3 regions of the Halomonas sp. A3H3 genome follow, and region 3 is predicted to be linked to each of the others. Evidence: predicted binding sites of a transcription regulator. Region 3 holds the regulator's gene; each other region holds the start of a gene.
The links. The regulator FNR, encoded in region 3, switches genes on or off when oxygen is low (the NO sensors DNR and NnrR bind a similar motif). The targets are predictions, from matches to a motif close to TTGATNTANATCAA.
Positions count from the first base shown of each region.

Region 1: paaG (2-(1,2-epoxy-1,2-dihydrophenyl)acetyl-CoA isomerase PaaG) is a predicted target of FNR. The motif match lies at 2,123-2,136, and genes of this name have one in related genera.
Region 2: cyoA (ubiquinol oxidase subunit II) is a predicted target of FNR. The motif match lies at 5,532-5,545, and genes of this name have one in related genera.

Region 1 covers NZ_HG423343.1:2,276,174-2,283,698, reverse strand. Annotated here, with positions in the region: gene paaX (phenylacetic acid degradation operon negative regulatory protein PaaX) at 107-1,033, shown strand; gene paaY (phenylacetic acid degradation protein PaaY) at 1,083-1,697, opposite strand; gene paaG (2-(1,2-epoxy-1,2-dihydrophenyl)acetyl-CoA isomerase PaaG) at 2,283-3,074, shown strand; gene HALA3H3_RS27340 (3-hydroxyacyl-CoA dehydrogenase NAD-binding domain-containing protein) at 3,076-3,243, shown strand; gene paaI (hydroxyphenylacetyl-CoA thioesterase PaaI) at 3,236-3,703, shown strand; gene paaK (phenylacetate--CoA ligase PaaK) at 3,814-5,127, shown strand; gene HALA3H3_RS10165 (RidA family protein) at 5,197-5,550, opposite strand; gene HALA3H3_RS10160 (amidase) at 5,582-7,072, opposite strand; gene HALA3H3_RS10155 (TRAP transporter small permease) at 7,321-7,525, opposite strand, start outside.
Region 2 covers NZ_HG423343.1:355,224-362,748, forward strand. Annotated here, with positions in the region: gene pta (phosphate acetyltransferase) at 1-344, shown strand, start outside; gene cyoE (heme o synthase) at 433-1,356, opposite strand; gene cyoD (cytochrome o ubiquinol oxidase subunit IV) at 1,314-1,634, opposite strand; gene cyoC (cytochrome o ubiquinol oxidase subunit III) at 1,636-2,256, opposite strand; gene cyoB (cytochrome o ubiquinol oxidase subunit I) at 2,256-4,250, opposite strand; gene cyoA (ubiquinol oxidase subunit II) at 4,254-5,261, opposite strand; gene HALA3H3_RS01620 (DeoR/GlpR family DNA-binding transcription regulator) at 5,607-6,389, opposite strand; gene HALA3H3_RS01625 (outer membrane protein OmpK) at 6,700-7,525, shown strand, end outside.
Region 3 covers NZ_HG423343.1:3,156,662-3,164,186, reverse strand. Annotated here, with positions in the region: gene HALA3H3_RS14000 (FixH family protein) at 1-480, shown strand, start outside; gene HALA3H3_RS13995 (heavy metal translocating P-type ATPase) at 477-2,969, shown strand; gene ccoS (cbb3-type cytochrome oxidase assembly protein CcoS) at 2,966-3,211, shown strand; gene HALA3H3_RS13985 (sulfite exporter TauE/SafE family protein) at 3,208-3,900, shown strand; gene hemN (oxygen-independent coproporphyrinogen III oxidase) at 3,979-5,412, shown strand; gene fnr (fumarate/nitrate reduction transcriptional regulator Fnr) at 5,497-6,243, shown strand; partial or broken gene ttcA (tRNA 2-thiocytidine(32) synthetase TtcA) at 6,236-6,943, opposite strand; gene ttcA (tRNA 2-thiocytidine(32) synthetase TtcA) at 7,144-7,525, opposite strand, start outside.

The DNA of each region.
Region 1 (7,525 bases), 880 kb from region 3:
TCTCAGGCCAAACGACAAAAAAACGTGATACGATAATCTTTTGTATTCGTCATATTTTCTGTCGTTTTTAGCGACAACCTCACCGCAAAGGGAATCAACTTTCACCATGTCGTCAGCTAAAGACTGCGTCGCTACGCTTATTGATGACTTCCAGAAGCGTCGGCCAATTCGCGCCGGTTCATTGATTATTACCGTCTATGGCGACTCTATCGTTCCGCGGGGCGGCACTGTGTGGTTAGGCAGTCTATCGAAACTGGTGGAGCCCATCGGTATCAATGAGCGGCTGGTGCGTACATCGGTTTACCGGCTGACCAATGAAACCTGGCTACGGGGAGAGAAGATTGGTCGTCGCAGCTACTATCGGTTGAGTGGCCCTGGTCGGCGTCGTTTCGAACAAGCCTTCAAGCGTGTCTATCACGGCACCCAGCCAGCTTGGTCGGGACAGTGGACATTGGTATTGCTGACACAGCTTCCCCCAGACCGGCGCCAGCAGATTCGTGACGAGCTCGAATGGCTAGGCTTTGGTAGTTTTGCTCAGGGTGTGCTGGCGCATCCCACGCTGTCATGTGCAGAGACCATGGCGGCTTTGCAAGAACTAGATGCAGCAGACGATACGATTGTAATGCAAACGCAGACCATGGAGCCCATGACCAGTAAGCCGCTGCGTCTCCAGGTCAGAGAGAGCTGGAACCTCGACGAATTAGCCGAGCTCTACCAACGTTTTCTGGTTAAGTTTCGCCCCCTTTGGAACGCGCTCAACACAGAGAACCATTTGGGCCAAGAAGAGTGCTTCATTGCCCGAACTTTGCTTATTCACGAGTATCGCAAGGTTCAATTACGCGACCCCCTCCTGCCTGAAGAACTACTCCCCACGGCGTGGGAAGGACGCTACGCCCATCAGCTCTGCCGCAACCTTTATCGTTTGCTCTACGAACGTGCAGAACGCTGGTTGGATCAACATCTGGAAACCGCCGAGGGCCCACTACCCGCCCCTGGCCCCAGCTTCTACCAGCGCTTCGGCGGGCTGGATTGAACGCCTAACGAGACTGCTTAATCAGCCGTCACATCGGGCATAACGCACCTTATGGCTGTGGCGACTGATCCAGCGTCTGCTGCTTGGGTTGAGTATCACCAGCCAGCAAGGTTGGACGATCAGCATCGAGTTCTGCCAGCGGCTCACAGGGCTCCAGGCTGTCCCGACAACGGCCCACTAAGCGCTGATACTCCTGGGTACCCTGCTGTTTCCAGGCGAACTCTTCATCACTCAGCGCGCGCTTAACCTTTGCGGGTGCCCCCATCACCAGCGACTGGGGCTCACACTCGAAGCCCGCCTTAACGAACGCTGCTGCCGCAACGATAGACCTCTCAGCAATGTTGGCGCCATCCATCACCACGGCGTTCATACCCACCATGGCATCACGCCCAATCACGCACCCATGCAGTACCGCGCCATGGCCGATATGGCCATCCTTCTCAACTTTGGTGACGCAGCCAGGAAAGCCGTGCATAACACAGGTATCCTGAAGGTTGGATCCCTCTTCCAGCACAAGACGGCCGAAATCGCCGCGCATCACCGCGCCAGGGCCTACATAACAGTTGGGGCCCACGATCACATCCCCGATCAACACTGCCGTTGGGTGGACATAAGCCGTCGGGTGAACCACTGGCGTCACCCCTTCAAGTCGATAGTAAGGCATAACGTTCTCCGTTAGCTTGGTTGGCCGTGTGGGGTGTTGCCCCCACCGCCCGCTCTTCGAACTGTTCGGCCCCTACCCCATCAGTTGTGTAGCCACCTAGGGTTATCGCGCCTTTGCTGCGCTGATTGCGTCATGGGGCGCTCCTGCGCTCAATCTATCTTGATACGCAATACCAACTAAGATTATATTTTACGTAACAAAAGATCAAACACTTTACCTGTCGCCGTCTACTGAAGAATGGGCACACCGCTATCTAAAAACTCGACGTACCCTGCTGTAAGTCAGTTTTTTAGACGACCTTGGTTTTTTATACCATCGTCTAACAATTATCTTATATTCGCAAAAAAGTCACACAAGTTATTGTTAATAAATAACAAACTACCAACAACACCAACAAGCGACACATTATAATCACCCATATAATATTGATGTGTATCAAAATAAATCTATACTCGGCAGAGATTCATCCTGTGGATCACAGGCCGAACGGTCACTGGCGGGCACCGCCGACCGCGAAAAGGGCATGCGCCTTCCAATAAAAACGACCTGCCACTTTTCAAGGGCACTGACACAAGGACATTACCCATGAGCCAAGCGCCCCTGCTTTACAGCGTGAAAGACGGCGTCGCCTGCATCACGCTGAACCGCCCCGAAAGCTTGAACAGCTTCAATACCGAAATGCATGCCGAGATGCGCAAGGTGCTAAAAGCCGTGCGCCAAGACTCAAGCGTTCGCGCTTTGCTGCTGACCGGCAGCGGTCGAGGCTTCTGCGCCGGCCAGGATCTTTCCGACCGTAGCGTCGCGCCCGGCGCAGAAGCCCCCGACCTCGGCGAGTCGCTTGAGAAACGTTACAACCCCATGCTGCGCGCCCTTAAAGACATGCCGTTCCCGACCATTTGTGCGGTGAACGGCGTGGCCGCAGGTGCCGGCGCCAACATCGCCCTGGCCTGCGACATCGTATTGGCCGCGCGCTCGGCAAGCTTTATTCAGGCCTTCTGTAAGATCGGTTTGATTCCAGACTCTGGCGGTACCTGGACATTGCCTAATTTAGTGGGCATGGCTCGCGCCAAGGGCCTGGCGATGCTGGGCGACAAGCTCCCCGCCGAGACCGCCGAACAGTGGGGCATGATCTGGCGCTGCGTCGACGATGAGGCGCTTCAAGAAGAAGCCATGAGCATGGCTCGCCACCTGGCCACTCAACCAACCCATGGCCTAGCGCTGATTAAGCGCGCCCTGCATGCCAGCAGCGATAACAGTTTCAACGAACAGCTCGACCTGGAACGCGACCTTCAGCGCCTTGCTGGGCGCAGCGAAGATTACCGCGAAGGCGTTAGCGCTTTTATGGAAAAACGTCGCCCCACCTTCAAGGGAGAGTGATATGCCAGCCATTCTCTCTACCGCCACTATTAGCATCATCAGCACAGGCGCCATTAATGCCTTGACCGATAGCCGTTTGGTTATCGAGGCTATCGTCGAGAACCTTGGGGCCAAGCGTCAGGTGTTTGCTCGGCTCGAAGCCCTATACGAGGAAAGCTTCCATGCATGATTCCCAATTGACCCCGCAGCAACTGGCGGAAGCCTGCGCCGAGGCAATGTTTTCCCGCGACCATGCCAGCCAAGGGCTGGGGATGCGCATTACTCGCGTGGCTCCCGGCTTCGCCGAACTGACCATGACCGTGCGTCAGGACATGGTGCAGGGGCACGGCATCTGCCATGGCGGATTTCTGTTTGCCCTGGCTGACTCAGCCTTCGCGTTTGCCTGCAACAGCTACGACAAAGCCACAGTAGCTTCCGGTTGCAGTATCGACTATCTCGGCCCCGGCCAGCTGGGCGACGAGATCACCGCCACCGCCGAAGAGCGCAGCCGCCGCGGGCGTACCGGCATTTACGACATTACGTTGCGCAATCAGCACGGCGATACCGTTGCCTTGTTCCGCGGGCGTTCCTACAAAATTCGCGGCAGCGTACGCCGCCTGGAAGACACCGCCGCTGGAGATAACCAATGAAAGAGGCGCTGATCATTGAGCGCTTATAAGCCCATTACTAAAGCCATTTCATCGCCCATGGCGCATTTAGAAATTAGTCCAATAACAACTAGCTTGATCGGAGCCCCCTGATGAATCAGCCCGCAACGCGTATCAACACCGCGACTCTCGATCCCCTGGAAACCGCCAGCGTCGACGAGCTGCGCGACACTCAGGTCAAGCGCCTGAAGTGGAGCCTGAAGCACGCCTACGACAATGTGCCCTTCTACCGCCAGTCTTTCGCCAAGGCTGGGGTGCATCCCGACGATATCCAGACACTGGCGGATCTCGCCAAACTGCCTTTTACCACCAAGGCCGATTTGCGCGACAACTACCCGTTCGGCATGTTGGCCACGCCGATGAGCGAGATCGTTCGCATCCATGCCTCCAGCGGTACCACCGGGCAACCGACGGTGGTGGGCTACACCCAGAGCGATATTGATGTGTGGTCTGATGTGATGGCGCGCTCGATCCGCGCCGCCGGCGGCAGCCGCAACGACAAGGTGCATGTGGCCTACGGTTACGGCCTGTTCACCGGTGGGCTGGGCGCGCATTACGGCGCCGAGCGCCTGGGTTGCGCGGTGATTCCCATGTCGGGCGGCCAGACCGAGAAACAGGTTCAGTTGATCCGTGATTTCGAGCCGGACATCATCATGGTCACCCCCTCGTATATGCTCAACATCGCGGACGAAATGGAGCGCCAAGGCATCGACCCGCATACGCTGCCCTTGCGTACTGGCATCTTCGGCGCCGAACCTTGGACCGACAGCATGCGCACAGCCTTAGAGCAGCGCCTGGGCATCGACGCCCTCGATATTTACGGTCTCTCTGAGGTAATGGGCCCGGGCGTAGGCATGGAGTGCCTGGAAACCAAAGATGGCCCGACCATCTGGGAAGATCATTTCTACCCCGAGATCATCGACCCGGTCAGTGGTGACGTCCTGCCAGACGGCGAATACGGCGAGCTGGTGTTCACCACCTTGACCAAAGAAGGCCTACCGGTGATTCGCTACCGCACCCGTGACCTGACCCGTTTGCTGCCGGGCACCGCGCGCCCCATGCGACGCATCGACAAGATCACTGGCCGCAGCGACGACATGCTGATCATTCGCGGGGTGAATGTGTTCCCCACCCAGATCGAAGAGCAACTGCTCAAGATCGCATCGCTTTCTCCCCACTACGAGATCGAAGTCAGCCGCCAAGGCAATATGGACATGGTGCTTGTTCGTGTAGAGGCGAATCATCATGACATCGCCCGCGACCCCGTGGCTTGTGAAGAAGCCGCGAAACAGCTCCAGCATGCCATCAAGACGCACATTGGTATCAGCACCCAGGTCGAGGTGTGCCCGGTAGAGAGTGTTATGCGTTCGATGGGTAAGGCCAAGCGGGTCAAAGACGTGCGTTAACTCTTTTCAGACAGAGCCTGGAGCAATGATATCAGCCCCCGAATACTTATTATTCATGGCTTTTAAGCTTTAGGCTTGTGAAGCTGAAAGTGAACGAGCGGCCACCACTGTTAGCTCTACCTTAGCATCGATAAAAAGCTCACAACATACAGTAGTGCGAACCGGCAAAGGCGCAGAAAAATAGTTCTTATAAGTACTGTTGAAAAGCTCAAAATCACTTTTATCAGTGAGATAGGCAGTGACTGATACAATCTCACTTAACCCCAGACCACTCTGGGCCAGTGTTGAAGAAATGCGCTTCATTACTAGATCAGTTTGCGCAACAATTCCCTCCGGAATTCTTCCTTCTTCATCTAAAGGAACTTCTCCGGAAAGCATGACCAGATCATTAACTTCGCGAAACTTAGAAAATGGCATGTTCATAGCGTATCTCCTGATACTTATTGAAAATCAATTAACCGAAGCCGAGGAAGCCTTCAGAGAAGCTCAGTGGCTGGGCATTGCAAAGCGATTTAGTATCGACCTGAGGACGTGAGAGCTCTGGAATAGTATTGAACAAGGCTTCTAGTTCCTGAGCAAAAGCAAGCGTAGCCAGGTCTTCGCCACGGCGGCCAATGATCTGCAAACCAAAAGGAAGACCATTTAGATCCCGTCCGGCAGGTAACGTAATAGATGGGTGGCCAACCAACGTCGACGCATAAGCCATTGAAAGCCAATGGTAATAGCTTTCCATCGGTTTTCCGTCTATCTCACTGGGGTAAAGCTCATGCCAGTTTCGTGGACTAATAGTCGTAGTCGGCGCAATAATAAAATCATGCCGTTCGAAAAATGTTTGCCAGCGCCGGTATATTTGGGTCTGCAAATTCATGGCCTCCACGACATCTAACGCAGAGAATGAAGCCCCCTCTTTAACATTGGCCTTGATATTCGGGCCCACCTTACTTGGATGGTTTCTAACCAACTCACGATGATGGCCGGAAAACAACAATCCTCTTAAAACTGAAAAAGCCCTATCTGCACCATGGCAATCCGGGTGGGTGTGCTCTAAGGAAGCAAATACATGACCGAACCGATGTAATTTATCAAGGAAGGTTTCAGCAATAAGCGACTCTGTTATCGCAAAACCAAAATCATGGGTAACCGCAACTCTAGCACTACTCAGATCAGAAGAGGGTAAATGCGTGTAAGAGTCAGGGTTATGGTGGCTTTTTTCCTCAACTACCGATACCCATGGATCTCTTCGGTCAGGTCTAATCATGGCTGATAGCATGAGTGCGGTGTCAGCTACAGTCCGTGCCATTGGCCCGCTGGTAGATAAAGGAAGCAGTGCTAATGAACGCTGCGATCCAGGAACTACGCCAGGCGAGGGACGAAAGCCAACAACACCATTGAATGCCGCTGGGCTTCGCAGGCTACCGCCGGTATCCGAACCAGTCGCCAAAGGTGCCATGCCGCAGGCAACAGCCACGGCCGAGCCTCCCGATGAACCACCTGCAGAACGAGATAAATCAAAGGGATTCGCAGTGACGCCATACACCGCATTTCGAGTATTTCCTCCAGCACTCCACTCAGGGTTATTTGTCTTACCCATAATGACGACACCTGCTTGGCGTAGCTGGGTGATCATCGGGTCATCTGACGTAGCTATATTATCGGCATATAACTCACTACCATAAGTTGTAGGAAAACCAACTACATCGACCATATCCTTTACACACAATGGCAGACCGTGCAGTACACCAAGAGGCTTACCTTGGTCGATTTCCCTTTGAGCATCGCGAGCTTGAGTAAGCATTAAGTCGTGATTATAGCTAACTAAAGCATTTACTGCCGGGTTCACAGCTTCCGCTCGGGCGATACAGCTCTCAGCAAGCTCGACAACAGAGAGCTGTTTTGAAGAAAGCAGGCGACGAGCCTGAGTAGCACTCAAATCACAAGGTATCATTCAAACACCTTCCTTTATGTAACTTATTAAAAGAAATACCCGATATAACCAGGTTTTTATTAAAAACAATAGTCACCATCATTAACAATGACAAAAATCTTTACGATACATAAAACAATCATCAATAGAACGTCACTTTTATCTTTTTCAGCATGACTGACATCAAAATACTATCTCAACGATCATTTAAAACATGGGTAAGAAAGTTAAAAAAACCACAATTCCACTTAACAATTAATAGAAAATCATTAATGATAGAAAGTAGATCCTTCCTTGCTAATTTTCGATTCACAAGCACGAGCAAGCAGATGCACCAAAATAATAGCTGCACAAATTGGCACAGATAACACCACCCATGACATCGGAAAGCCCAACGTATCTGCACTAATCTGTGACTGACGTGCGATAAAACCACGTGACGGATCCATTCCAGACCCCAAGATACTGAAATAG
Region 2 (7,525 bases), 2.8 Mb from region 3:
TGGATAAAGTCCGCGAAGCCACCCGGATTGCTAAAGAACGCGCGCCGCACCTGGCCATCGACGGCCCGCTACAGTACGACGCCGCCGCTATCGAGAGCGTGGGCAAACAGAAAGCCCCCGACTCGCCAGTGGCAGGTAAAGCCACCGTGTTTGTGTTCCCCGACCTCAACACCGGCAATACCACCTACAAAGCAGTGCAGCGTAGCGCCCGCGTCGTGAGCGTTGGCCCCATGCTGCAAGGGTTGAACAAGCCAGTGAATGACCTTTCCCGGGGCGCACTGGTCGACGATATCGTTTACACCATTGCGCTAACCGCCATTCAGGCCAGTCAGCGGGAAAGCTGAGTTACAGAAACTTTCCCTAGCCAATAAAAACGCCCCAAGCAGATAACTGCTTGGGGCGTTTTATTAACGACTTAACGGTATGTGAAGGCTAGACCAACATCGGCACCATCGATTCCAACACCATGACTAAACTCATCGCGGTGATGGTAAGAATAGAGACGCCAAACACCTTTTTGGCCCAGCGCACATCGTCATCTAAACGGTAGCCGCGCAGTGCCAAGTAGAGCCAGTAGCCGCCCATGGTCAGCGCCACGCACAGATACCCAGCGCCCGCTTGGCTGGCCAGCCCTAGCGCCAGCGAGGCGGGAATAAACGCCACAATGTAGCCAAGGATATGGTGTTTGGCCATTTTCACCCCGCGCACCACCGGCAGTACCGGAATCGATGCCCGTTGATAATCGGCGTAGCGGAAGATCGCAATCGCATAGGAGTGCGGCATCTGCCACAGGCAGAAAATCACCAGCAGCATAATGGCACCGCTGTCGAACTGACCGGTCACGGCGCAGTAGCCTACCACCGGCGGCATGGCGCCGGAGAGGCTGCCTACCAAGGTACCGTACTCCGAGCGGCGCTTCATATAGAGGCTATAAAGCCCCACATAAACGCCCCAGCCAATGACCGCCAAGGCAACGGTTAACCCGTTGGTGCCCAGCGCCAGACACACCACCCCCGACACACCCAGCAGCGCCGAAACGCCCAGTGCCTGGGTAATAGAGATGCTGCCTCTTACCAGGGGGCGATGGCGCGTACGCGCCATCAATGCATCAATATCGCGGTCAATAACGTTGTTACACGCACAGCCTGACGCGATGATTAATGCAATCCCCACCATGACCGAGACAAAGCTGAGCCACTCGAACTGCCCCTGGGCGGCGAGAAAATAGCCCCCCAGGGTGGCAATCAGGTTGCCGCCGATAATGCCCGGCTTGGTCAGCTCGAGCAGATCCCGCCAGCGGCTGGGCGCTGAGATTAGCCGATCATCATGTTGAGATGCAGATGCTGCATGATCCACAGCGAGCCTCCTACCACTAGGACGAGAATCGTCAGTGTGAAGACGAAGGACATCAGATTCCAGCCTTCGTCGGCTTTGGTACTCATGTGCATAAACATGACCAGTTGCACCAGTATCTGCAACACTGCGGTCACGGCTATCACAATCACGGTAGCCAATACGCTAAAAGCGCCACTCATCACCACCGCAAAAGGGATAATGGTCAGTATCAGCGACAACACCAGTCCTGTCACATACGACTTAACGCTGCCATGGGCATTGGTTGAACTTGCACTCATCTCACAACACTCCCATCAGATAGACGAATGAGAAGACACAGATCCAGACAATATCGAGGAAGTGCCAGAACAGGCTTAGGCACAAAATCCTCGGCCGAGTCATATCGTTCAACCCTTTGGTGTAAAGCTGTACCAGCATCACCAAAATCCAGATCATGCCAAACGTAACGTGCAACCCGTGAGTACCGACTAGGGTAAAGAAGGCCGATAAAAAGCCGCTACGGTCCGGACCGTACCCTTCATGGATCAGATGCTGGAATTCATAGACTTCCATCCCCAGGAAGCACAAGCCCAGTAGAAAGGTAATAATCAGCCACACTTTCACTTGGCCAACACGGTTGGCATGCATTGCCAAAACGCCCATACCGAAAGTGAAACTACTGATCAGCAGTGCAAAGGTTCCGAAAAGGATCAAAGGTAATTCAAAGATATCAGCGCCAGTTGGCCCACCCGCCGTGCCCTTCATCAGCACGGCGTAAGTGGCGAACAGTGACCCGAAGATCACCAAATCGCTCATTAAGTAGACCCAGAAACCAAACAATTTCGTGCCCGAGGCATCGTGATGCTCTTCTTCGTGCTCTACCGGGTGGTGCGAGCTATGATTTAGCGTATCTGTCGACATTACGCTTGCGCCTCCACGCCTAGTTTTTGTTCACATTTGAGTTGATGCTCACGTTCGATTCGCTCAACTTCAGCAGCGGGAACGTAGTAGTCGATATCGTCGTTAAATACCCGTGCCATAAAGCTGATGAATACACCCACGGCGCCGACGCCGGCTAACCACCAGATATGCCACACCAGCGCAAAGCCGATGACCAGCGCAAAGAAGCTGATAACTGGCCCGGCCACGGTATTACGAGGCATATGAATATCGGTATAGGGGGCTTCTTCAAGCTGCTCTTCGCTACGCTGCTTTTGCGACCAGAAGCTGTCGATATCGCCCACTTCCGGCAGACGTGCAAAGTTGTAGAACGGCGCTGGAGAAGAGGTTGACCACTCCAAGGTGCGGCCATTCCAGGGGTCGCCGGTGACATCAGCGTTCTGTTTGCGGTCACGAATACTCACCCAGAACTGGATGATGGTGCAGACAATGCCCAGCATAATGATTACCGCGCCTACCCAAGCCAGAATCATCCACGGCTGCCATTCGGGGTTGGCGTAGGACTGCATGCGGCGCACGGCACCAAAGAAGGCCAGTACGTAAAGCGGCATAAAGGCGACGTAGAAGCCGATAAACCAGCACCAGAACGACCGCTTTCCCCACTTTTCGTTCAAAGTGAAACCGAACGCTTTGGGGAACCAATAGGTAAGCCCCGCCATCATGCCGAACACCACGCCGCCGATAATAACGTTGTGGAAGTGCGCAATAACGAACAGGCTGTTATGCAACACAAAGTTAGCTGCGGGCACCGCCAGCATAACGCCGGTCATACCGCCTAGGGTAAAGGTGATAATAAAGCCCAGCGTCCATAGCACCGGCGAAGTGAGTTCCAGGCTGCCGCGGAACATGGTGAACAGCCAGTTGAACACTTTCACCCCGGTAGGAATGGCGATGATCATTGTCATAATGCCGAAGAAGGCGTTGACGTTGGCGCCCGCCCCCATGGTGAAAAAGTGGTGCAACCAAACCACAAACGAGAGCAAGGTGATCGAAATGGTCGCCCACACCATGGTGGCGTAGCCGAACAGCCGCTTACGGGCAAAGGTCGCAATCACTTCAGAGAACACGCCGAAGGCTGGCAGAATCAGGATATAAACTTCCGGGTGGCCCCAGGCCCAGATGAGATTGACGTACATCATCATGTTGCCGCCAAAATCATTGGTAAAGAAGTGCATACCCAAATAGCGATCCAGCGTTAGCAGCGCGATGGTCGCGGTCAAAATTGGGAAGGAAGCAATGATCAGCACGTTGGCGCACAGCGAGGTCCAGGTGAAGATCGGCATGCGGAACATCGTCATGCCTTTGGTGCGCATTTTAATGATGGTCACGAAAAAGTTAATACCGGTCAGCGTGGTGCCTATACCGGATATCTGCAACGCCCATATCCAGTAGTCGACCCCCACCCCGGGACTAAACTCGATCCCCGATAACGGCGCGTAAGCTAGCCAGCCGGTTTTGGCGAATTCGCCCACCACCAGCGAGATATTGACCAGTATCGCGGAGACCGCAAACAGCCAAAAGCTTAAGTTATTCAGGAAAGGGAAAGCAACGTCGCGGGCACCAATTTGCAGCGGCACCACCAGGTTCATCAAGCCGATGACCATGGGCATGGCGACAAAGAAGATCATAATCACGCCGTGGGCGGTAAAGATCTGGTCGTAGTGTTCGGGGGGTAAATAGCCCGCTGCATCCCCGGCGGCCATCGCCAGCTGGGTGCGCATCATTATCGCATCCGAGAAGCCGCGCAGCAGCATCACCAGAGCGACGATGAAATACATAATGCCGAGCTTTTTATGGTCAACGGAGGTAAACCACTCGTTCCACAGCCAGCCCCACTTACGGTAATAGGTGATTAAACCAAACAGTGCGATCCCACCAATGGCCATAAAGGCCGCGACGACCATGATGATCGGCTCGTGGTAGGGAATTGACTCTAACGTGAGTTTTCCAAACACGGCTTAACCTCCCACTTCTACGCTAGAGGAGTGGCTGCGCATGGCATTATCCTGACTAGCATGGTTGTTAGTGACATGACCTGATTCGGCCGCGTGATCGGCAGTCTTCTCATTTTCGCCATCGTGGGAGTCAGCATGATCGCCGCCCATCTGATGCTCGCCGCCGGTATGGAAGCTTCGTAAGATGCTTTCATACAGCGATGGTGAAATGGCTGAGAAGTACTCAACCGGATTCGATTCGCTAGGTTCCGCCAACGCTTCATAACCTTCTGGGTAGGTCAGCGTTTGTGGAGCAGCGCGTACCGTTTCCACCCAGGCGTCAAAATCCTCGGGGTTGGTCACCTTGGCTTCAAAGGTCATGCCAGAGAAGCCCGCGCCACTGTAGTTGGTGGAACGACCAGGGTAGCTACCAATTTCATCGGCGATGAGATGGACATCGTTATCCATGCCCGCCATGGCATAAATCTGGCTGCCAAGATGGGGGATAAAGAAAGCGTTCATCACTGAGCCTGAGCTGACCCGAAAGCGCACCGGTGTATCTACCGGAAAGGCCACTTCGTTAACACTGGCAATACCCTGCTCGGGGTAGATAAACAGCCACTTCCAATCAAGCGCCACCGCCTGTATTTCGATCGGCGCCACATCGCTTTCCAGCGGTTTGTGGGGATCAAGGCTATGGGAGGTCTTCCAGGTCAACAGGGCGAGCACCGCGATAATCGCACAGGGCACGATCCACACCACCGCTTCAATCACGTTGGAGTGCGCCCAATCAGGCGTGTATTTAGCCAGGCTATTACTACGCCGGTAACGCCAGCCAAACAGCAGCGTCATGACAATCACAGGAATAACTACAATCAACATTAGGCCAAAGGCGGTCAGAATCAGTGTGCGCTGCTCAGCGCCAATCTGGCCTTTTGGGTCTAGCAGCGCTGAACTACAGCCTGCTAGAAACAGACACAGCGCAAGGAGCACTAGAGTGCCTCGCCTGCGCCAAAGTGAGCGTCGTTGCATGGTGTGATCTCGTCAGAGGTTGTTTAAAACACTAGCTAGCCATGTCGCCCTTCTACATAGCAGGCTAACTACCACCCCATACTCTTCCCAAAACATGCTCTGCATGGCGCTCTTGAAAACGTGCTAGGAAAACGCTCTCAAGGACAGTGCACACGTGACGCTGGGCGCCATTGCTCCGGGAAAAATATGCGTCGCCGGATGGGAATTGGCGACGAGCCTCGCTGGCCTAAGCACTAAAGGCTTAAGCAGTTAAGACTAAAGTATTTTCTATTGATCGAGATCATGAAAGAAGTGGCGCATTGCCGCACCCAAGGTATTGACTGGGATGAGCAAGGGGGAAATCGCTTACGCCACTGTGACGGTGGGAACCACTATCTCAGGTACAACGCGGCCATTTTTTTTAAGCAACTGCGGGGCGCCCTCTTCGTCGGTAACCACCACATCAAAATCGTCCAGAGCAGCGAAATAGGCCGGGCGAACTACGCTGAACTTACTGGCATCTACCACCAACAGGCGCTGCATAGCGGTGGCAATGGCAGCCTGTTTAGGAGCCACTTCGTGAAAGTGAAAGCAGCTAACACCACGCTCTAAATCCACCCCTGCAGCGGAGATCAGCGCCTTATTAATGCCTAACCGCTCGATAGCAGCAGTCATATTGTCGCTACCGAATGACTGCGAGGTGGCATAAAACAGCCCGCCTAGTAGCACCAAGCGCACGTTGGGCAGGGCGGCAACGGCATTGGCAACATTAAGCGCATAGGTCACTACCGTCAGCTCTCGGAAATGACTTAACTGGCTCAGCAGCGGCATTAGCGTTGAGCCGCAGTCGATAAACAGCGTATCGCCCTCTTCTATGTAAGCTAACGCCCGCTGACAAAGCCGATACTTGGCCTGGTAGTGGCTAGCCTGCTGTTCGGTCAAGTCATAAATAGGCGTTACGCCAGGGTAGTTTGCCATCACTAGGCGTCCACCCAGCAGGCTAATGGCAGTATCCTGAGTCGTCAGATCGCGACGGATGGTCATTTCGGAAACATCGCATAGCTCTGCGGCATCGCGCAGATGAAGAGTACCGCCACTGGCAAGCGCTTCCTGAAGCTTGGCAAGGCGCAGCGCACTACGGCCATTCATGGTGGGCATCTCCTGGCAAACCCCTCTTGTTGTGATTTTCGCAACGAGAGCATCGGTGTTGCGTCCATTTTCATTTCTATGCTGAGCGAGCGGCGGCGTAATTTCCACTGCTACGACGGCTATTGGTGCTATTAGTGCCACAATGAGAGCCATATGACATTTAAATAGCGTTGATGTGACAACTCTTGCAAATCAACGTTAGATAAATAACACTAAATGTTATAATTTTAACATTAACGCCAGCCCGCACGACTACAACCTCGGATAGCCACACCCAAGTGGCTCCGCGACAACCAATGTTGAGGCTCTCATGACTGCTCGTACACACTCTCGCCCCCCTTCGTCTAAGATCGCGCTTGGCGCTGGCGTATTAGGGGCCATACTCACTACGCCGCTAATGGCAGACGAGGCTGCTCAGTCGCATCCTCTAGATCGACTGTGGTCATTCGCCAACGTTTCGGTTAACTACCTGGACTGGTCAAACGGCACCGAGGCGCGCACCGCTTCCAACGCGGCGAAAAGCGACTTTATGTTTCTCGAAATCGAAGGCGGCGCTGGCTTTAGCTGGGGCGAGTTCTACGGCTTCTTTGATTTCGAGAACCCCACCAACGACCAGTTCGATGAGTCCAGCGGTGGTAAAGACAACTTCCGCACCGCGGGTAAAGTGACCTCACACATTTACCTGGGTGACAGCTCGCTGTCGATTTACGCCCACCTGTATGACTTCCGTGATTACGGTTATGACAGCCGCGAGCAGGATCAGATTCTTGGTTTGGGTTACCGCACTACCTTCGACAATGGCCTGTGGTTCAAGCCCTTTATCGGTGCTGCGCGGGTACAAAGTAACAGCTATACCGGCATGAACGGCTATATGGCAGGCTGGGTCGCGGGTTATGATTTCACTGCACTCAACCAGGACTTCAGCGTCACCAACTGGCACGAACAGACCTTTGGTCGCGACGATGAGTATCTGGAGCAGAACTACGTGGGCGATACAGCGGGCAGTGTAGGCACCAACGGTGCACTGAGCCTATGGTGGCATCCGAGTGATTTGATCACCACTGGCATTCAGTATCGCTACTCTGACAATAAGTTGGGCACCCCCAACAATTATCAGAATGCGATGATCTACTCCG
Region 3 (7,525 bases):
CCGTGGTTTTTAATCGGCATTCTGCTCTCATCCATTATGTTTAGTATTACCTTTGCCGTTATGTCGGTTAAAAGCTTCGATGGCATGGTTGTTCAGGAGGATTATTACAAGCATGGCAAAGCCATCAATATGGTGCTTGCCAAGCAAGACCGTGCCAGAGAGTTAAACCTAAGCGCAGATTTACGCCTTGATCCGCTTACCAGCGATATTGTGATTGATTTAAGCGGCGATGCGCGTCCCGACAAACTCTATTTGGATTTTATCTTCCCTACCGAAGATGATCGTGATCAATCCTTCGTACTTGAGCATGTCCGTGACGGCCGCTATATCACACAAGGCCCTGACAACCTGCGTTACCGCTGGTATCTGCAGATTCAGCCCGCGCTGGAAAATGCCGATTGGCGCCTTACCGGTGAAGCCACATTCCCCGATGAAGACAGCGTCACACTACTGCCGGGAGGACGCAAAGCAAGCGAATGAGCGACGTAACGACTGCCGCGCCCTGCTACCACTGTGGTAACCCGGTGCCCGCTGGGGCGCCCTGGTCGATTACCCTTGATGATCATGCCCATCCGCTCTGCTGCCCTGGCTGCGAAGCGGTGGCCCATGCCATCGTCGATGGGGGCCTTGAAAGCTACTACCGCTACCGCACCGAACTGCCCGAACGCCCTGATGAACATCAGGCTGCCAAAGCCGATACCTGGTCGGTGTTTGACGACCCCGGACTTCAGGCACAGTTTGTTCACCCCGACGGCGATGAGGGCAACGTCAAAGCGACCCTCGCCATCGAAGGCATTACCTGTGCTGCCTGCGCCTGGCTGATCGAGCACCGCCTGAATGCCTTAACGGGAATTGCCACCAGCGCAGTGAACTTAACTCACCACCGCCTGCGGGTGAGCTGGGATCCTCAGCAGCTGAAGCTCTCGCAACTGCTGGCCGAACTGGCCGCGATTGGCTACGAGGCCCAGCCCTACGAGCCAGACCAGGCCCAGGCGCGCCTGCAGCATGAAGAGCGCATGAACGTACGTCGGCTGATTATTGCCGCCGTCGGCATGATGCAGGTGATGATGTTCTCGATCCCGATCTATGTCTCCGGCCCCGGTGAAATCAGCGAAGACTTCTACGCACTGTTCCACTGGCTCTCCTTTGCCCTGGCCACGCCAGTGGTGTTTTTCTCCGCCCAGCCGTTTTTCCGCAACGCCCTGCGCGACCTGCGCACCGGCGTACTGGGCATGGATGTGCCGGTGTCACTGGCAATCGGCGGGGCGTATCTTGCCAGCAGCTATGCGGTGCTGTTTGACGTGGGCGAGGTCTATTTTGACTCGGTGACCATGTTCACCTTCTTTTTGCTGTTTGGCCGCTACGTGGAGAGTCGCGCCAGGCGCCGCAGCGGGCATAGCGGCAATGCGCTGAGCGGCGTGCTGCCGATTTCGGCCACACGGCTGGAAAGTGACGGCAGCGAGCGCATTCTGCCCGCCAGCGAACTCACTCCCGGCGATCGCGTATTGATCAAGCCCGGCCATGGCGTGCCTGCCGATGGCATCATCGAGGAGGGTGAATCGAGCCTGGACGAATCAATGCTGACCGGCGAATACCTACCAGTAACCCGCCGAGTGGGCGACCGCATTACCGGCGGTAGCCAAAACATGGAAAACCCGCTGGTGATAAGGGTTACCCACGCAGGGCGCGATGCCCGTGTAGCGGGTATCGTCGATCTTACCGACCGTGCCTTTGCCAGCCGCCCGCGGCTAGCCCAGATGGCTGCGCGTATGGCGCACCTATTCGTGCTGCGCCTGCTAGTAGTCACAGCCTGCGTGACTATCGCCTGGTGGTTTATCGACCCCTCGAGGATGCTCTGGGTGCTACTTTCGGTGCTGGTGGTGACCTGCCCCTGCGCGCTGGCGCTGGCCACTCCCGCGGCACTGGCAGCTGGCCATGGCCAACTGCGAAAGCGCGGTGTCTTGATCACCCGCGCCGATGCCATGGAGACGCTCTCTAACGTTACCCGGGTGATTTTTGATAAAACCGGCACCCTGACCCGCGGCGAAATGCACCTTACCCAAACCCAGCCCTTTGGTGAATTAACCGCCGAGCATGCACGGGCCATTGCCGCCGCCCTTGAGGCCCACTCGGAACACCCGATCGCCCGCGCCTTTAGGCCGTTCCGGGATGCGACCCTGCAAGCCAAAGATATTCACAGCCACACCGGGCAAGGGCTCGAAGGGAGCCTAAACGGCGCTCGTTGGCGGTTGGGCAAGCCCAGGTTTGCAATAGATAGCGCAATGGATAGCACAATAGATAGCACCGAGGATGACGTCATAGCGGCGCCGGCCAAAGGTCAGTGGCTGCTGCTTAGTGAAAACGGTGCACCCCGCGCCTGGTTTGGCCTGCACGATGGCGTTCGCGACGACGCTGCCGCCACGATCAAAGCCCTCCAGACTCTGGGGTTAAGCGTGGAGCTGCTATCTGGTGACACCGAAGATGCCGTGGAAAGCCTGGCCGATCAGCTCAATATTGCCATCTGGCATGCGGGCACCAGCCCGGAAGGCAAGCTGGCCCGGATGAAAGAGCTTCAAGCCGCAGGCGAAACTGTGGCGATGATTGGTGACGGCATTAACGACGTGCCGGTGTTAGCCGGTGCCGATGTGGCGATTGCCATGAATGGCGCAACGGACCTAGCCCGCACCCGCGCCGACGCAGTGCTGCTCAGCCCACGCCTGATGCGGATTTTTGAGGCCATCGAGATTTCCCGCGCCACCCGGCGTATCATGCGCCAGAACATGATTTGGTCAGTGTGCTACAACTTTTCGGCGCTGCCGCTGGCGGCAATGGGTCTGGTGCCGCCCTGGCTAGCTGCAATTGGAATGTCGCTTAGCTCGCTAGTAGTGGTGGGTAATGCCCTGCGACTGTCGCGCTGGCGACCTCAGCCCGCGCCAACGCTCGACACCTCAACACCGGTGGCCGCATGACGATTCTTTATCTGTTGATCCCGCTTTCCCTGATTTTGCTGGGCCTCGCCGTCTGGGCGTTTTTCTGGGCGGTGAAAAATGATCAGTTCGATGACCTAGAAGGCCCAGCGCACCGCATTCTATTTGATGAGGATGAAAACGATCTTAGCCCTGAGCAGCGCCGCCAGCATCAGCAGGCAAAGCAAAAATCTTCCGAACCATCAGCGGCAGACACACCCGACGACCAAGAGCCTCGGCCATGAATCCAACGGGGCTTGATCTGCCGCCGCTAATGGCGGCGTTTGTGTTTGGCTTGATGGGCGGCGCCCACTGCATTGGTATGTGTGGCGGCATTATGAGCGCGCTCACCTTTGCAGTCCCCCCCAGCATGCGTCATCCGGCGCGCATGGGAGGCCTGCTGCTCAGCTACAACACAGGCCGCATTGTTAGCTATATGAGCGCAGGCGCGCTGGTGGCACTGCTAGGCACGCTGTTTTCCCTTTCTGCTACGGCACGCCTGCTACTCCAGGTATTTGCCGCACTGATGCTGATCTTAATGGCACTGTATATCGCCAACTGGTGGAAAGGGCTGCTCAAAGTGGAGGCCGTTGGCCGGCGACTATGGCGCTTTATCGAACCCGTGGGGCGTCGCTTGATGCCCGTAGTGCATATTCCCCAAGCCTTCGCCCTGGGAGCGCTCTGGGGCTGGCTCCCCTGCGGGTTGGTCTACTCCATGTTGGCCTGGAGCTTAGCGATTGCCGACCCGCTTCAGGGCGCTCTACTCATGGGCGCCTTTGGGCTTGGCACCCTACCTGCGCTGCTTGCCACTGGCCTGGCTGCCCGCCAGCTCAGCCATTTGATACGTCACCCCGCGACCCGCAGCGTGGCAGCGCTGACAATTATCGCTTTTGCACTGTGGCAACTGTGGACGCTTTCGGTACACAACCTCTAATAGCATGACGTGGCTCAACATTTACCTCCTAACCACGGGTTAGGCTAGCGGCATTTCCTAACGTCGGAGCGCCCCTTCATGCCCGTTCATACCCCTGCTGCCTTGCCTCTTGCACCCGCTGCTGCCGCAGCCCCTATGCAGCCGGTGTGGGACGAAGCGTTACTGAGTCGCTACGACACCAACGGCCCACGCTACACCTCCTACCCCACGGCGCTGTCGTTTCACGACCAATTTACCCCTGGCGACCTGACCCAGGCATTGGAGCGTAGCAATGCCAGTAAGCGTCCGCTCTCTCTGTACGTTCATGTGCCCTTCTGCCGCAAGATCTGCTTCTACTGCGCGTGTAATAAAATCGCTACCAAAAACACTGCCCTTGCCGAGCCCTATATAGCCCGGCTTGACCGTGAAATGGTGCTGACCGCACGCCACTTGGATACATCACGACCGGTGGAGCAGTTGCATTGGGGCGGCGGCACGCCGACATTTCTCAGTTTGAACCAGATGGGCGACCTGATTGATCGACTGGATGCACGTTTTGGTCTTTCATCGTCTGCTGATCGCGATTACGCAATTGAAATAGATCCTCGCGAAGCGGATGTGTTTACGCTGCGCCATCTCGAATCCCTCGGCTTTAATCGCATCAGCCTGGGCGTGCAGGATTTAAGCCCGCTGGTGCAGAAAGCGATTAACCGTATTCAGCCTCGGGTACTTACCGAAACGCTGATGGAGGAGGCGCATCGCCTGGGCTTTCGCTCGCTCAATCTCGACCTAATTTATGGCTTGCCATTTCAGACTGAAAAGAGCTTTGCCAACACCCTACGCCAGGTGATCGAGCTCAACCCGGCGCGCCTTTCTGTGTTTAATTACGCGCATATGCCCGAGCGTTTTGCCCCGCAGCGGCGCATTAATGTCGATGACTTGCCAGGCGGAGAAGAGAAGCTAGCGATTCTGCGCACCACCATCGAAATGCTCACCGCAGCTGGCTATGTGCATATCGGTATGGATCACTTTGCCCGCCCTGACGATAGCCTGGCTATTGCCCAGCGCGAAGGCTCGCTGCAGCGCAACTTCCAGGGCTACTCCAGCCATGCTCAGTGCGACTTAATCGGGCTTGGCGTATCGGCGATTTCCCGTATTGATGACGTCTATGCGCAGAATCCTAGCGATCTGGCCCGCTACGAAGCGGCGCTGGATCAGGGGCAGCTTGCCACCGTGCGTGGCATACGCTTAAGTGATGACGACCTGATCCGCCGGGATGTGATTGAGCGGCTGATGTGCAATATGGGCATTGACCTGACCGCCGTTAGCCAGCGCTGGAACATTGATGCCCCACGCTACTTTGCGCCTGCGCTTGAGCGCCTGCAAAGCGCCGAGCAAGATGGCCTGCTGGCACGCAGCGGCGACCAGCTTAACGCAACGCCAATGGGTCGACTGCTGATTCGCCATATAGCAATGGCGTTTGATACCCATCTTTCCGGGCAAACGGGACAACAGTATTCTAAGATTGTTTAATCACCTTATTGCAGGCATGCTAAAGCGACTATAATAAGTAAGGATTTTCTAATTGATAAGCGGGACCCTCTCAAGGAGCAAAGCATGTTGGAACCCATGAGCCGTCGGCGCTCGCTACTCCATGAAGCTCGCTGCCAAACCTGCAGTTTGAGCTCACTGTGCCTGCCACTTGCCCTTGAGCTGGACGACGTGGGGCAGTTTGACGCCATTATTCGTCGTCGCGCGCCGCTGAAAAAAGGCGAACCGCTGTTTCGTCAGGGCGACACCTTTACCAGCGTTTACGCAGTCCGTTCGGGCAGTTTGAAACAGATCACCGCCGAAGGTAACGGCAGCGAGCAGTTGACCAATTTCTACCTGCCCAGTGAATTGGTGGGGTTGGATGGCATTGACGAAGAGCATTACCCCGGTAGCGTTATCGCCCTGGAAACGACCACCGTCTGCGAGATTCCTTTTGACCGCCTGGACTTACTCTCGGAGGAGCTGCCCGAACTGCGTGGCCAGCTTTATCGCAGCATGAGCAAAGAGTTGCGCGATGACCGGCGTATGATGCGGCTACTTTCGCGTAAAACCGCCGATCAGCGGCTGGCAAGTTTTTTGATTACCCTCTCGGATCGTTTTCGTCGCCGGGGCTACTCGCCTTACAGCTTTCGCCTCTCAATGCCCAGGGCTGATATTGGCAACTACCTGGGCTTAGCGGTGGAAACGGTCAGCCGCATACTAAGCCGCTTTCAGCAGCAGAGTGTGGTGGCGGTCTCCGGGCGAGAGGTCAACATTCTCGATATGCCGCGCTTGATTACCCTCGCCGAAGAGGAAGAGCAAACAGTTAGCTGACGTTAAAGGCTTGGATACGCCCCGCCAGTAGCTCTGCTTGCTTGGCCTCAAGGCCTTCAAAATCGAACAGGCTGCGGTCGGCCAACTGGGAAGGGGCAATGTTGGTGACAGCCTTGAACATGCTCTCCAGGCGGCCAGGAAACTTTTTGTCCCACTCGGCGAGCATCTCTTTGACCACCTGACGCTGCATATTAGGCTGGGAGCCGCACAGGTTGCAGGGAATGATTGGGAACTCCATCAGCCGCGAAAACTCAGCGATATCCGCTTCTTTGCAGTAGGCCAACGGCCGAATAACGATATTCTTCCCATCATCGGATAGCAGCTTTGGCGGCATCGCTTTCAGGTTGCCGCCAAAGAACATATTGAGAAACAGTGTTTCGAGAATATCTTCCCGGTGATGGCCCAGGGCTATCTTATTGGCGCCAATCTCTTCGGCAAAGCCATACAACGAGCCGCGCCGCAGCCGTGAACAAAGCGCGCAGGTGGTTTTACCTTCCGGGGTTTTCTCTTTTACCACCGAGTAAGTATCGCGCTCGACAATGTGGTACTCCACGCCCTGCTTATCCAGATACGCAGGCAATACGTGCTCGGGAAAACCCGGCTGTTTTTGATCCAGATTGACCGCTACCAGCGAAAAATTGACCGGCGCATTGCGCTGCAAATTGCGCAAAATCTCCAGCATCGTGTAGCTGTCCTTACCTTATATGCCAAATTTTTTAAAAGAGGAAGAGTGAGTGAGTAAAGCATTACAATACAGTCACTTAATTTTCTTTCTTCTAAAGAAAACAAACACAAGCCATACAAAAAATTCATTTTTTGTAAAAAAAAGCTTTAAGCAAATGCAGTTGATCAAAATATAACCAAAGACAGCCCAGATACACCAATGTATTCTTTACAAAATCATAGGTTGATTGCTTCTATAAAATTGGTCGAAGAAACATCTACACTGCCAGTATGGTTCGAGATGACTTTACTAGACCTGTCGATATCGAGATTGTGGAAATCGAAAAGATTTAAGTCAGCTAGTTGGCTTGGACTTACATTCTGGATACCGTTAAATATGTTTTCAATACAACCCGCTTTTTGTTTTTCCCAGCCTGCCAACATGTTTTTTATATTCTGTCTTTGTAAGTTCTCCTGAGAACCACAAAGATTACATGGAATAATTGGAAATTCTACAATTGATGCCAGCTTAGCAATATCTTTCTCACGACAATAAGAAAGCGGTCTTATTACAATATTTCTGCGATCATCACTTAGCAGCTTAGGAGGCATTGCCTTT